One region of the Photobacterium sp. WH24 genome, then DNA from elsewhere that is predicted to be linked to it. Evidence: predicted binding sites of a transcription regulator. Region 1 holds the regulator's gene; the other holds the start of a gene.
The links. Region 1 encodes CRP, which controls carbon source genes, mostly activating them, when cyclic AMP is high. Its sites were predicted from a motif close to TGTGANNNNNNTCACA; they were not measured.

Region 1 (6,073 bases):
CGTCAACCGTAACCGCCAGTTGACTGGTGCCAGCGGCGATGCGCCGTTCGGTGGTCCGGGTGCCTCGGGTAATTTGCGTCCGAGTGCTTACTACGCTGCGGATTATTGTGCATACCCAATGGCATCTATGGAAGGTGAGGCAACCGAATTGCCGGCCCAGCTGTCTCCAGGGATCCAACTGTAATTCATACTTAACCCGTATTTTCGAAGGGGAACCGCATCATGGAAAGAGTGGAAAAATTGTTTGATGCCCTGTGGCAGGACTTTACTACCCGTCTTTGCCCGTCGGCGGCGCAGGTACACGATCTGCTGACAGAGGAAGAGCCTCTGCAGAATGATCATATTGCGTTGCGTACCTTTAATCTGCCTGGTGTCAGTCTGGATGTTCTGGCTGCACCTTTTATCGCCATTGGCTACAAGCCTTGCGGTATCTATCATTTCGAGCAGAAGAAACTGTACGCGGAGCACTTCGAGCACCCTAATCCGGCTGCCCCGAAAGTGTTTATCAGTGAACTGCTGGTTGGTCAGTGCTCTGCACAACTGCAGAACACGGTGCGTGCGCTGGTAAAGCAGATCCCTGACGGTGCAATGGATGATGCGTCTTTCCTCTATAACGGCCGTTTGTGGGAGCTGGATTTTGCGACCTATGAAATGCTGGCCGCGGAAAGCGAGTATGCCGGCTGGGTGGCCGCTCACGGTTACGGCGCCAATCACTTTACGGTAAGCGTCAATCAGCTGGAGCAGTTCACGGAAGTGGCGGCGGTTAACAGCTTGCTGCGCCACAACGGGTTCAGCATTAATGAAGCCGGCGGCGAAGTGAAAGGCAATCCGGCAGTGATGCTGGAGCAGTCATCCACTATGGCTGACCGTGTTGATGTGTCCTTCATCGACGGTGTTCGCACAATTCCCGGTGGTTTTTATGAGTTTGCCAAGCGCTACCATCAGGCGGACGGGGAACTTTATCCGGGCTTTGTCGAAGCGTCAGCCGACAAAATCTTCGAAAGTACCAATATGTGATTCAGCCTGACTGAAAAACACCTTAAACAGCGGCCTTTTGGTCGCTGTTTTTTTAGGTCAGGCTGTTGGTGTCAGTGCTGCTGATCCAAAGGCAGCACCCAGGCATCGTTGTCACGACTCAGGATCCCGGCGTGCAGACCGGTTTCCTGTTCCAGTAACTGACGGGGTGACTGAAACCCTGTCATTTCCACTGATGCTGTGAGGAAGCGGCCCATAGTGACCACAGGGCGGGTTGGCACCTGGCTGTGCTGCGCATTCGGGGCAAAACGTTCGATATCCATATCGCTGCATCCACATAAAACTGATATGCCAAATGTAGCAATAGGAATGAGGAAGGCAACTGAAAAACTGTGAGGTGACTAGAGGAACACGATGCAAAGCCGGGGGAGGGTGTGCAAATGCAAGAAAAGCCGCACTGGCGGCTTTTCTTATACTCACATTGGCTGCATCACAGCTGAGTGATCAGCGAGTGCCGTAAACCACTATGGTTTTGCCGTGGGCAGAAATCAGGTTCTGCTCTTCCAGCATCTTGAGGATGCGGCCAACGGTTTCACGGGAACAGCCTACGATCTGGCCGATTTCCTGACGGGTGATTTTGATTTGCATGCCGTCCGGGTGGGTCATGGCATCAGGTTGTTTGGCCAGATTCAGCAGTGTCTGGGCAATACGACCGGTAACATCCAGGAACGCCAGGTCGCCAACTTTCTGGCTGGTGACTTGCAGACGACGAGCCATCTGAGCAGACAGTCGCATCAGAATATCCGGGTTGACCTGGATCAGCTGACGGAATTTCTTAAAGGAAATCTCTGCCACTTCACATGGTGTTTTTGCACGAACCCAGGCAGTACGCTCCTGGCCTTCTTCAAACAGGCCAAGCTCACCGATGAAGTCGCCCTGGTTGAGGTAGGACAGAATCATCTCTTTGCCTTCTTCGTCCTTGATAAGAACGGCAACGGAGCCTTTAACGATGTAGTAGAGGGTCTCTGCTTTCTCGCCAGCATGGATCAGTGTACTCTTTGAAGGGTACTTATGAATGTGGCAATGAGAAAGGAACCACTCCAAGGTTGGATCTGTTTGCGGTTTACCTGGAACCATATTACTAACTTCCTCTGCAGTGTGTTGCCCAACAACGTCATTCCTTGAATTGGGGTTGGGTATAACAATATCATTGTTTGCCAACTAGGATATTCAGTCAACGGCTGGGCTGCAAGCGCATGTGAACATTCAGTCCAAGAGTTTAACTTTTTTCGACACGCATTGCTTGATATTGGGTGACGATAAATGCACATTTTGGACGCTTTACTGTGCACATGATCACACAGTTGTGACTTAGTTTTTAAATGCGGGTTTGAGTAGTAAGGAGCATCGCATGCAATCACGTGTTAAATGGGTAGAAGGTTTGACTTTTGTCGGCCAGTCAAACTCGGGCCACAGTGTGGTCATGGACGGCAACGGCGGCAATACGGCACCGAGTCCGATGGAACTGGTGCTGATGGCAGCTGGCGGTTGCAGCTCCGTCGATGTGGTCGACGGCCTGAAAAGTGCCGGCCAGGCCACCACGGCCTGCGAAGCAAACATGACCTCAGAGCGCCGCGAGCAGGCACCGCGTTATTTTACCTCGGTCAATCTGCATTTCGTGGTGACAGGCCATGATCTTGATGAAGCGCTGGTGGCCAAAGCGGTCGGTGATTCGCTGGAAAAATATTGCTCTGTGTGCCTGATGCTGGGCAAAGGTGTCACGCTGACACATTCTTATGAAATCGTCGCCGCTTAATGGTGTTTCGGGAAAGCCGTGTCGGTTTTCCCCCTTATTTTTCGGTGAGTAGTATGATCATCCCCTGGCAAGAATTGGATCCCGAGACACTCGATAATTTGATAGAACACTTTGTTCTGCGCGAAGGCACGGACTATGGCGAACGCGAGCTGAGTCTGGAGCAGAAAGTCGCCAGAGTCAGGCAGCAACTGGACAGCGGCGAGGCCGTGATTATGTTCTCTGAACTCCATGAGACGGTTGATATTAAACTGCGCCGTTCACTGAGCGCAGAATAAAGCTGCCATAATGAAAAGCGGCAGCAGAAAACGGAAGCTGACGCCGATGAACGGGCCCGTGAAACTTGACTGCTTTCTCTGGCCCTGTTACTAACTGATTCCGTTAGGATTAACGACAAGGTATGTCATGTCTGCAAAACACCCGATCATTGCAGTAACAGGTTCCTCCGGAGCAGGAACGTCCACCACCTCAGAAGCCTTCCGTAAAATGTTTAACATGTTGAACATTCATGCGGCCTGGCTGGAAGGGGACAGTTTCCACCGGTTCACCCGTCCTGAAATGGATGTGGAGATCCGCAAAGCCAAAGAGCAAGGCCGTCATATCAGTTATTTTGGCCCGCAGGCCAACGACTTTGCTCAGTTGGGCAACTTTTTCCGCCAGTATGGCGAAGACGGCAGCGGCAAGTTTCGCCGTTACCTGCACACCTTTGACGAGGCCGTGCCGTATAACCAGATGCCGGGCACATTCACCCCCTGGCAGGATTTGCCGGAAAATACCGATCTGCTGTTTTATGAAGGGCTTCATGGCGGTGTGGTGGACGGTGATGTCAACGTGGCACAGCATGTGGATCTGCTGATTGGCATGGTGCCTATTGTTAACCTGGAGTGGATTCAGAAAATCGTCCGTGATACCCGGGATCGCGGCCATTCCCGCGAGGCGGTGATGGAGTCCATTGTTCGCTCGATGGATGATTACCTGAATTACATCACGCCACAGTTCTCCCGTACCCATATCAACTTTCAGCGTGTGCCGACGGTGGATACCTCGAACCCTGTCAGTGCCAAAGCGATCCCCAGTCTGGACGAGAGTTTTGTGGTGATCCGTTTTCGCGGCATCAAAAACGTGGATTTTCCGTATCTGCTGGCGATGATTCAGGGATCGTTTATGTCGCGCCACAATACCCTGGTGGTGCCGGGCGGTAAAATGAGCTTTGCGATGGAGCTGATCATGCGGCCACTCATCCAGCAGTTAATTGACACCGGTAAGATAGGTTAATACTGACAAAACAACGCCTGATTGCAGGCGTTGTTTTGTTATGCCCCCAGTTTGTCCCTGAACCAGGCCGGCACTGTGTGATCCAGCCAGAAGCTCGGCGCCCGCCAACTGCCGCTGATAAATCCTACGTGGCCGCCATGCCGGGTCAGGTGATAGTCAATGTGCGGCGGCAGCGGTTGTCTGGGTATCACGGCCTTGGTCATAAAGGGATCGTCGGCGGCATGAATCACCCGCAACGGCGTCGTGACCAGGGCCAGTTTGCCCAGTCCGCTGCAGCGCAGGTAGTAATCCTCGGCATTGCTGAAACCATGCAAGGGTGCGGTGACGGCATCGTCAAACTGGCGCAGCGAGCGTAGCGCTGTAATCTGATCGGCCTGAAATGGCAGAGTATCCGGTAATGACGCCATTTTTTTTAGCACATTTTTTTTCATAGAGCCCAGCAGGTAGCGCTGATAGACACGCGAAAACCCTTGCTGTATCCGGTCAGAGCAGGCCGCCAGATCCAAGGGCGGTGAGATGACCTGAGCGGCAGTGAGTTCCGACGCGGCGCCGGTTTCGGCAAGATAATTGACCAGCATGTTCCCGCCCAGCGAGACACCGACTGCCAGCAGGGGATTGTGGGGAAAGCGCTCACGCAGGAGGCGGATAAAAAAGGTGGCGTCTGAGGTTTCCCCCGAATGATAGCTTCTCGCCTGACGGTTAATTTCGCCGCTGCAGCCGCGAAAATGCATCATCACCCCCAGCCATCCCTGCTGTTTGGCGGCAAACAGCAGGCTGTGGGCGTAAGGGCTGCGAAAACTGCCTTCCAGGCCGTGAAAGAGGATCATGACAGGTTTGTGCGCCGGATGGTGAGACGGTGTGCCGGTCCAGACCAGATCGAGAAAATCATCATCCGGGGTCTGAATCCGCTCTGCCAGCGGCTCGAACCGGGCCTGACGACGGATAATCCGCGGCAGAATGGTTTGTATATGGGCGTTACGCAGGCCAGCGGCGGGCTCAAAATGATGCATCAGTTTCTCTCTCACAGCGGAAAATCAGGGTATGGCTCCTGAGCCAGCAGCTCAGCAAGGATTGCCAGACCTTGTTCCAGTTTATCATGATTGTGCGGCGCGCTAATGGCCAGACGCACAGCCTGGGGTATGGTGCTGCCCGGCGGCGTAAACAGCTCAGCCGATTTGACTATCACCTCTCTGGCTTGCGCTGCGGCGACAAAATCACTCAACCGCCAGTTGTCCGGCAAGGTGAGCCAGGCATGGAAGCTCTGCGCGTGATGCTGAATGTGATAAGAGTGCAGATAGCGGTCGAGCAACAATTTTCGCTGGGCTATGTCTTCCCGGATCGCGGTCAGCAGCCGATCGGCATCGCCCTGGTGGATCAGCTCGCAGGCCAGAGCACTGAGCAGCGGGCTGATCATCAGGCAGTGATGGTGCAGCGCCGTGTTCAGTCTGTCCTGATGTTTGCCCGGCACCTGGATATAACCCAGTCGTAAACCAGGGGCGAGGCATTTAGACAGGCTGCCGAAGTGGATCACTTGCTCACTGTCGAGGTTGACCATCGGCGGCGGGGCGTCGACAGGCAGCAGGCCATTGACATCATCTTCAATCACCAGTACCTGATGGCGGCGGCACACCGCCAGAATCGCTTCGCGCCTTTCCCGGCTCATGACTGCCGTTGTCGGATTTTGCAGGGTAGGCGTGCAGTAAAGCATCCGCGGCTGATACAGGCGACAGGCGGTATCCAGACTCTCGGGTATCAGGCCTTGCTGATCCATTTCCACCGCTTTGACATTAAGCTGCATCTGACGGGCCAGCCCGAGAAAGCCGGGATAGACCACTTGCTCGGTCAGCAGAGTATCGCCGCTGCGGCAGAACACAGACAGCACCAGCTGAATGGCATGCTGCGCGCCGGAGGTGAAATGCATACGCGCCGGGTCGAGCAGAATGCCATGGCGGTTGAGCCAGTGGCAAATCACGTCTCTGTGTTCGCTCAACCCTTGCGGATCCTGATACA
Region 2 (6,073 bases), on a different contig from region 1:
GTCTTCCAGCTCTTCGCGCACGATCTCGCACAGCGTCATCAGGTTATCTAGGCCATAAGTCTCTTCATGGCAGGCAATCTGGAACACAGAATCTGCCGAGGTATAGAAAATCGGCTTGCCGGTTTTCATGTGCTCCTCGCCCAGATCGTCCAGTACCTGAGTACCGGAAGCATGGCAATTACCCAGGTATCCCGGCAGTTGTGCACGTTCGACAATGCGATCCAGCAGCTCCTGCGGGAAACTGTTGCTGGTGTCGCTGAAGTAACCCCAGTCGAACAATACCGGCACACCGGCGATTTCCCAGTGGCCAGACGGGGTGTCTTTGCCAGATGAGATCTCAGCAGCGTGACCGTAGGCGCCGGTGATCTCAGCCACAGGATCTAAGCCTTGCGGGAATTCACCGCAGGACTCTTCCGCTGCCTTACCCAGACCCAGTCGGGTCAGGTTTGGCAGGTTCAGCAAACCGCTCCGTTCGGCATTGTCGGCACGGCCTTCAGCACAGGCTTTGGCAATATGGCCCATGGTGTTCGCACCCACATCGCCGAATTTGACCGCATCTTCAGTGGCACCCAAGCCAAAAGAATCGAGTACCAGGATAATTGCTCTTTTCATCATTGCTCCAATTTAGACATCTTCAGCACGGATGCGACGGTATACCTCTGGTGTCGCCGCCGGTGCCTGCTCAGTGACTGTGACAGCCTGACGAACAGCATTCGCAGCGTCCTGCCATTGTGCTTCATTGCGGGCATGGATAACGGCCAGCGGGGTCTGCTTATCAAGCGTCTGACCCAGACGTATCATGTCAGTCAGACCCACCGCATAATCAATACTGTCAGAAGCCACTTTCCGGCCACCGCCCATGCTCACCACGGCCATGCCCAGTGCGCGGGTATCCATCGCCCCGGCAAAGCCGCTGGTTTCAGCAAACACAGGTTTGATGATCTCTGCATTCGCCAGATAATTATTATAGTTTTCAACAAAATCAGCCGGACCACCCAGGCCGTGCACCATTTTGCCGAACCGCTCTGCCGCTGCGCCGTTGTCCAGCACCGCTTGCAACTTAGCACGGGCTTCGCTTTCGTCTTTGGCCAGGCCTGCGTTCAACAGCATGTCTGCACACAGCGCCATAGTGACTTCAAACAAGCGCGGATTGCGGTATTCGCCGGTCAGGAACTGGACGGCTTCGCGCACTTCTACTGCGTTACCGGCACTGGAAGCCAGTATCTGGTTCATGTCGGTCAGTAAGGCGGTGGTTTTGGTGCCAGCACCGTTGGCCACGGCCACAATGGATTTCGCCAGTTCTTCCGAAGCCTCATAAGTTGGCATGAAAGCGCCTGAACCCACTTTGACGTCCATCACCAGCGATTCCAGACCTGCGGCCAGCTTCTTCGACAGAATAGAGGCAGTGATCAGTGAGATATTATCAACCGTGGCGGTAATATCGCGGGTGGCATACACTCGCTTATCAGCCGGTGCAAGATCACCGGTCTGACCGATAATGGCCACGCCTGCACTTTTGGTAACCTGACCGAACACCTCGTTCGACGGCATGATGTTATAGCCCGGAATGGATTCCAGTTTATCCAGCGTGCCGCCGGTATGGCCCAGACCACGACCTGAAATCATAGGCACGAAACCGCCACAGGCGGCGACCATGGGGCCGAGCATCAGTGAGGTCACATCACCCACACCGCCGGTGGAGTGTTTGTCGACAATCGGGCCGCCAAAGTTCATGTGATCCCAGTTCAGCACCATGCCTGAGTCGCGCATGGCACAGGTCAGTGCAACCCGCTCATTCATGGTCATGTCGTTGAAGTACACCGCCATCGCGAAAGCTGCGATCTGGCCCTCAGACACAGTGTCTTTGGCGATGCCCTGAATAAAGAAGTTAATTTCGTCTTGGGTGAGTGCGATGTTATCGCGCTTCTTGCGGATAATTTCCTGAGGTAAATACATAGGATGCCTCGACATGGCTGGGGAGAGACAATAACGCCCGGCAGACCAAACAGCGTCAGCAGCACGAGCAGACAGGCGCGGTCTTTCCCTTTATTTGGCAGTTTCCTGTGGCAGCCCGTTGAGCCGGCTGCCACAGATCAGGTTCAGAATCGGTCAACCGATACCTGTGGTATCAGTAACCGCCTTCTGCGGCTTTCTCGCCTTCACCCAGCGTATTGAGCAGGTTTGCCAGCAAGCTGGATGCACCAAAACGATAGTGTGCGCTGTCTGCCCAGTCGGCACCCAGAATACGATCAGCCATCGCCAGGAACTGCTGTGCGTCTTCAGCGGTACGTACACCACCGGCAGGCTTAAAGCCTACGCTGTTCTGTACGCCCATGTCTTTGATTACCGTCAACATAATCTCTGCCGCTTCAGGCGTTGCGTTCACTGGTACTTTGCCTGTTGAGGTCTTGATGAAATCCGCACCGGCTTTGATAGAAATTTCAGAGGCTTTGCGGATCAGTGCCGGCTCTTTGAGCTCACCGGTTTCAATAATCACTTTCAGCAGAATGTCACCGCAGGCGGCTTTACACTGTTTAACCAGCTCAAAGCCCACTTCCTCGTTACCGGCAATCAGGGCGCGGTACGGGAACACCACATCCACTTCATCTGCACCGTAAGCAACGGCCGCTTTGGTTTCAGCAACGGCAATGTCAATGTCATCGTTGCCGTGCGGGAAGTTGGTCACTGTAGCAATACGAACATCCGGCGTGCCCTGTTCGCGCAGCTGCTTTTTGGCAACCGGAATAAAACGCGGATAAATACAAATCGCCGCGGTATTTCCGACAGGGGTTTTCGCGTTCTTACACAGTTCGATCACTTTCGCATCGGTATCGTCATCGTTCAGTGTGGTCAGGTCCATCAGTTTTAACGCACGCAGTGCAGCCGTTTTTAAATCGCTCATGACTTTCTCCAGTCGATTATGTTCTACCAAGTGTTCTGTTCACTTTGCCCACTCAGACAGTAGTAACTCTGCCGATTGTAGCCTCAGAGAAACAGAAGCGGACTTGATTCCATGAAGACTCAGGCCCTTTACAGCGTGCCCGATCGACGTCCTTTTCACCGCGCAAGGTGGCATCACCTTGCCAGCCATTCATTTTTGCATCCTAATTCACAGAATTATCAGGATACTTACACGCAGATATCATCAACCTGCGATTCAACGCAGCCATTTTACCAAGGAGCTCAGAGGCAAACCATACAATAGACGTTTCCCAGGGTGGATAATGTGTTGATTCAGCACGCGGCTATCGTCATCTATCCGTCCGGATCAATTCTGAACCTTGTTCAGGAAAAGAAACGTTCAATCAGCCATTGATACAGCTGCCCGCCGATATACACACCGACAATGCCCATCACCCCGGATAACACAGGGGGAGCCGGAATCGGCAGTTTAAGCGCGGAAAACATCAGCCCAACTATCACACCTGCCAGTAAAGCCACTATCACGTCATGCATGCTATCACTCCAGTCGTTGTTACCAGACTGGGAGTGCGATGCAATCCGGTCTGGAAATACTCACAGAGTGTAGACCGCAGAAAACCAAGTGTCTGCTGACCCCTTAAGCATGCGCGTACCGCCTGAGTGAAGGAAGAGTCAATTGACGGTTTTTACCGGCTTTTACTGAAAATGATTCAGATAGTTACTGATTCTGTTGACTGCCGCCAGTGTCAGCGGCAAAGAAAATGCGAGGCGAAAAAAAACGCCACAGCTAAGCTGTGGCGTTTTCAAACTGACGGTTTCTGACTGAATTACAGTGACAGGAACAGACCTGCAATCGTTGCAGACATCAGGTTAGACAGCGTACCTGCGGCAACGGCTTTCATACCGAAGCGGGCAATGTCGTGACGACGGCTTGGTGCCAGACCGCCCAGACCGCCCAGCAGGATAGCGATAGAAGACAGGTTTGCGAAACCACACAGTGCGAAAGAAATGATCGCTTTGGTCTTCTCAGTCATCGCTACACCAGTTTCAGCAACCAGCAGACCACCATCAGCCACATCTTTCAGGTACGGCGTGAAGTTCAGGTAAGCCACGAACTCGTTCACGACTATTTTCTGACCGATGAAAGAACCGGCAACCTGTGCTTCATTCCAAGGCACACCAATCAGGAAAGCCAGCGGCTGGAAGACATAACCCAGGATCAGTTCCAGCGTCAGCTCAGGCATACCGAACCAGCCGCCAAACCAACCCAACATACCGTTGATCAGAGCAATCAGACCGATGAACGCCAGCAGCATCGCACCGACGTTCAGTGCCAGTTGCATACCGGAAGAGGCACCCGCAGCCGCTGCGTCAATGACGTTAGCAGGCTTGTCATCGTGACCTTCATCATCTTTATCAACGCCCAATTGATCCAAAGGCGTTTCTGTTTCAGGTTTGATGATTTTCGCAAACAACAGACCACCCGGTGCCGCCATGAAAGAGGCTGCAATCAGGTATTCCAGCGGTACACCCATAGAGGCATAACCGGCCAGTACACCACCGGCAACAGACGCCAGACCACCACACATCACAGCGAACAGCTCAGACTGAGTCATCTTAGGTACAAACGGACGCACAACCAGCGGTGCTTCAGTTTGACCCACGAAAATGTTCGCTGTTGCAGACATGGATTCGGCACGGGACGTTCCCAGTGCTTTCTGTAGACCACCACCCAGAATGTTAATCACAAACTGCATGATACCCAGATAGTACAGTACGCTGATCAGTGCTGAGAAGAACACAATAACCGGCAGCACTTTCAGGGCGAAAACGAAACCGCCGCCACCGAAGACTTCAAACATCTTGCCTGATACCAGACCGCCGAACAGGAAAGAAATCCCCTGATCGCCGTAACCGATCACACTTGCAACGAATTGTGATGCACCATACAGTACATCACGGCCTACCGGCACATACAGTACGAATGCGCCGAAAAAGAGTTGAATGGCAAACGCGCCACCCACAGTACGTAAGTTAATAGCTTTACGGTTATCAGACAGCAGCACAGCCACAAGCAGCAGTACAACCATCCCAACCAGGCTCATAAACACGCTCATAGTTTATGGCATCCCTATAGTTAAATTTTGGCGTCTCGACAATTCGGCTCTCTCAAGAGTCGGGCGCATTATACGCATGGCAACTTACAGCATGTAATGCACACATCACACTTTGATTGGAAACCGAGTGAAAGATGAACATCAAGTGTGATAGAGGTCACACCAAGTCACCGCCTGATGGATAAAGAAAAGCCAGAGAAATGTCAAAATCATCAAGTTTGAGAAGGCAGTGCAAACAAAACTTCTGCATTTTTGCTAGTAGCAGCAGCAAGTGCCGCCAATGATTCTGACCTCAGTTCAGCCAGAGCCGCCAGCACTAACGCCACTCTGTCCGGCTGATTCGGCTCTCCCTGGTAACCGGCCAACGGCATATCTGGCGCATCGGTTTCCAGTAACATCGCATCGAGAGGTAACTGAGTCATTGTAGTTCGAGTTTTGTTCGCTCTGCGATAGGTGATCGTACCACCGACGCCAATTTTGATACCTAGATCAAGAAGTTGAGACGCTTGCTGCAAACTACCACTGAATGCATGATAAACCCCTCCCCGAATTGGCGGGCAAGATTTCAGGCATTGCATCAGTTCAGGGAAAGCTTTCCGGCAGTGAAGTATCACCGGCAGGTTAAATTGATTGGCTAATTCCAGTTGCCTGATCAGCCAGCCCTTTTGCTGCTGTCTGTCTGCATTCGGGATAGCAAAATCCAGCCCGCACTCCCCGACAGCCACACAGCGGTTGCCCGTCTCCTGACTGACCTTTTTCAGCCTGTTCTCAAGCTGGCTCAGTGTGTCGGCATCATGCTCGGAAGCAAAATACGGGTGCATGCCCAGCGCATAGAAGAGTGCCGGCTGTGCAGGGGATGCCGTGCGGGCACACAGTGTCTGAATGGGCTGCCAGTTTCGCGCCCCCACCGATGGGATCACGATATGGCTGACGCCAGCCTGCCCGGCCTGTGCCAGATAGGACTCTGGATCAGCGGCAAACGGCGGAAAATCGAAATGGCAGTGACTATCTATCAGCTGCACCTGAGGTATCCT

Region 2: the regulator CRP is predicted to act here: its motif matches at 5,186-5,201, upstream of KCG43_RS00015 (NupC/NupG family nucleoside CNT transporter).

Annotation. Positions count from the first base shown of each region.
Region 1 covers NZ_JAGSOZ010000006.1:15,051-21,123, reverse strand. The annotation lists gene astD (succinylglutamate-semialdehyde dehydrogenase) at 1-184, shown strand, start outside; gene KCG43_RS08915 (DUF1338 domain-containing protein) at 223-1,017, shown strand; gene KCG43_RS08910 (hypothetical protein) at 1,089-1,298, opposite strand; gene crp (cAMP-activated global transcriptional regulator CRP) at 1,480-2,112, opposite strand; gene KCG43_RS08900 (OsmC family protein) at 2,387-2,791, shown strand; gene KCG43_RS08895 (YheU family protein) at 2,845-3,066, shown strand; gene KCG43_RS08890 (phosphoribulokinase) at 3,194-4,063, shown strand; gene KCG43_RS08885 (hydrolase) at 4,102-5,073, opposite strand; gene KCG43_RS08880 (PLP-dependent aminotransferase family protein) at 5,085-6,073, opposite strand, start outside.
Region 2 covers NZ_JAGSOZ010000001.1:323-6,395, reverse strand. The annotation lists gene deoB (phosphopentomutase) at 1-612, opposite strand, end outside; gene deoA (thymidine phosphorylase) at 625-1,956, opposite strand; gene deoC (deoxyribose-phosphate aldolase) at 2,129-2,902, opposite strand; gene KCG43_RS00020 (XapX domain-containing protein) at 3,286-3,456, opposite strand; gene KCG43_RS00015 (NupC/NupG family nucleoside CNT transporter) at 3,750-5,039, opposite strand; gene KCG43_RS00010 (TatD family hydrolase) at 5,252-6,061, opposite strand; gene KCG43_RS00005 (hypothetical protein) at 6,045-6,073, opposite strand, start outside.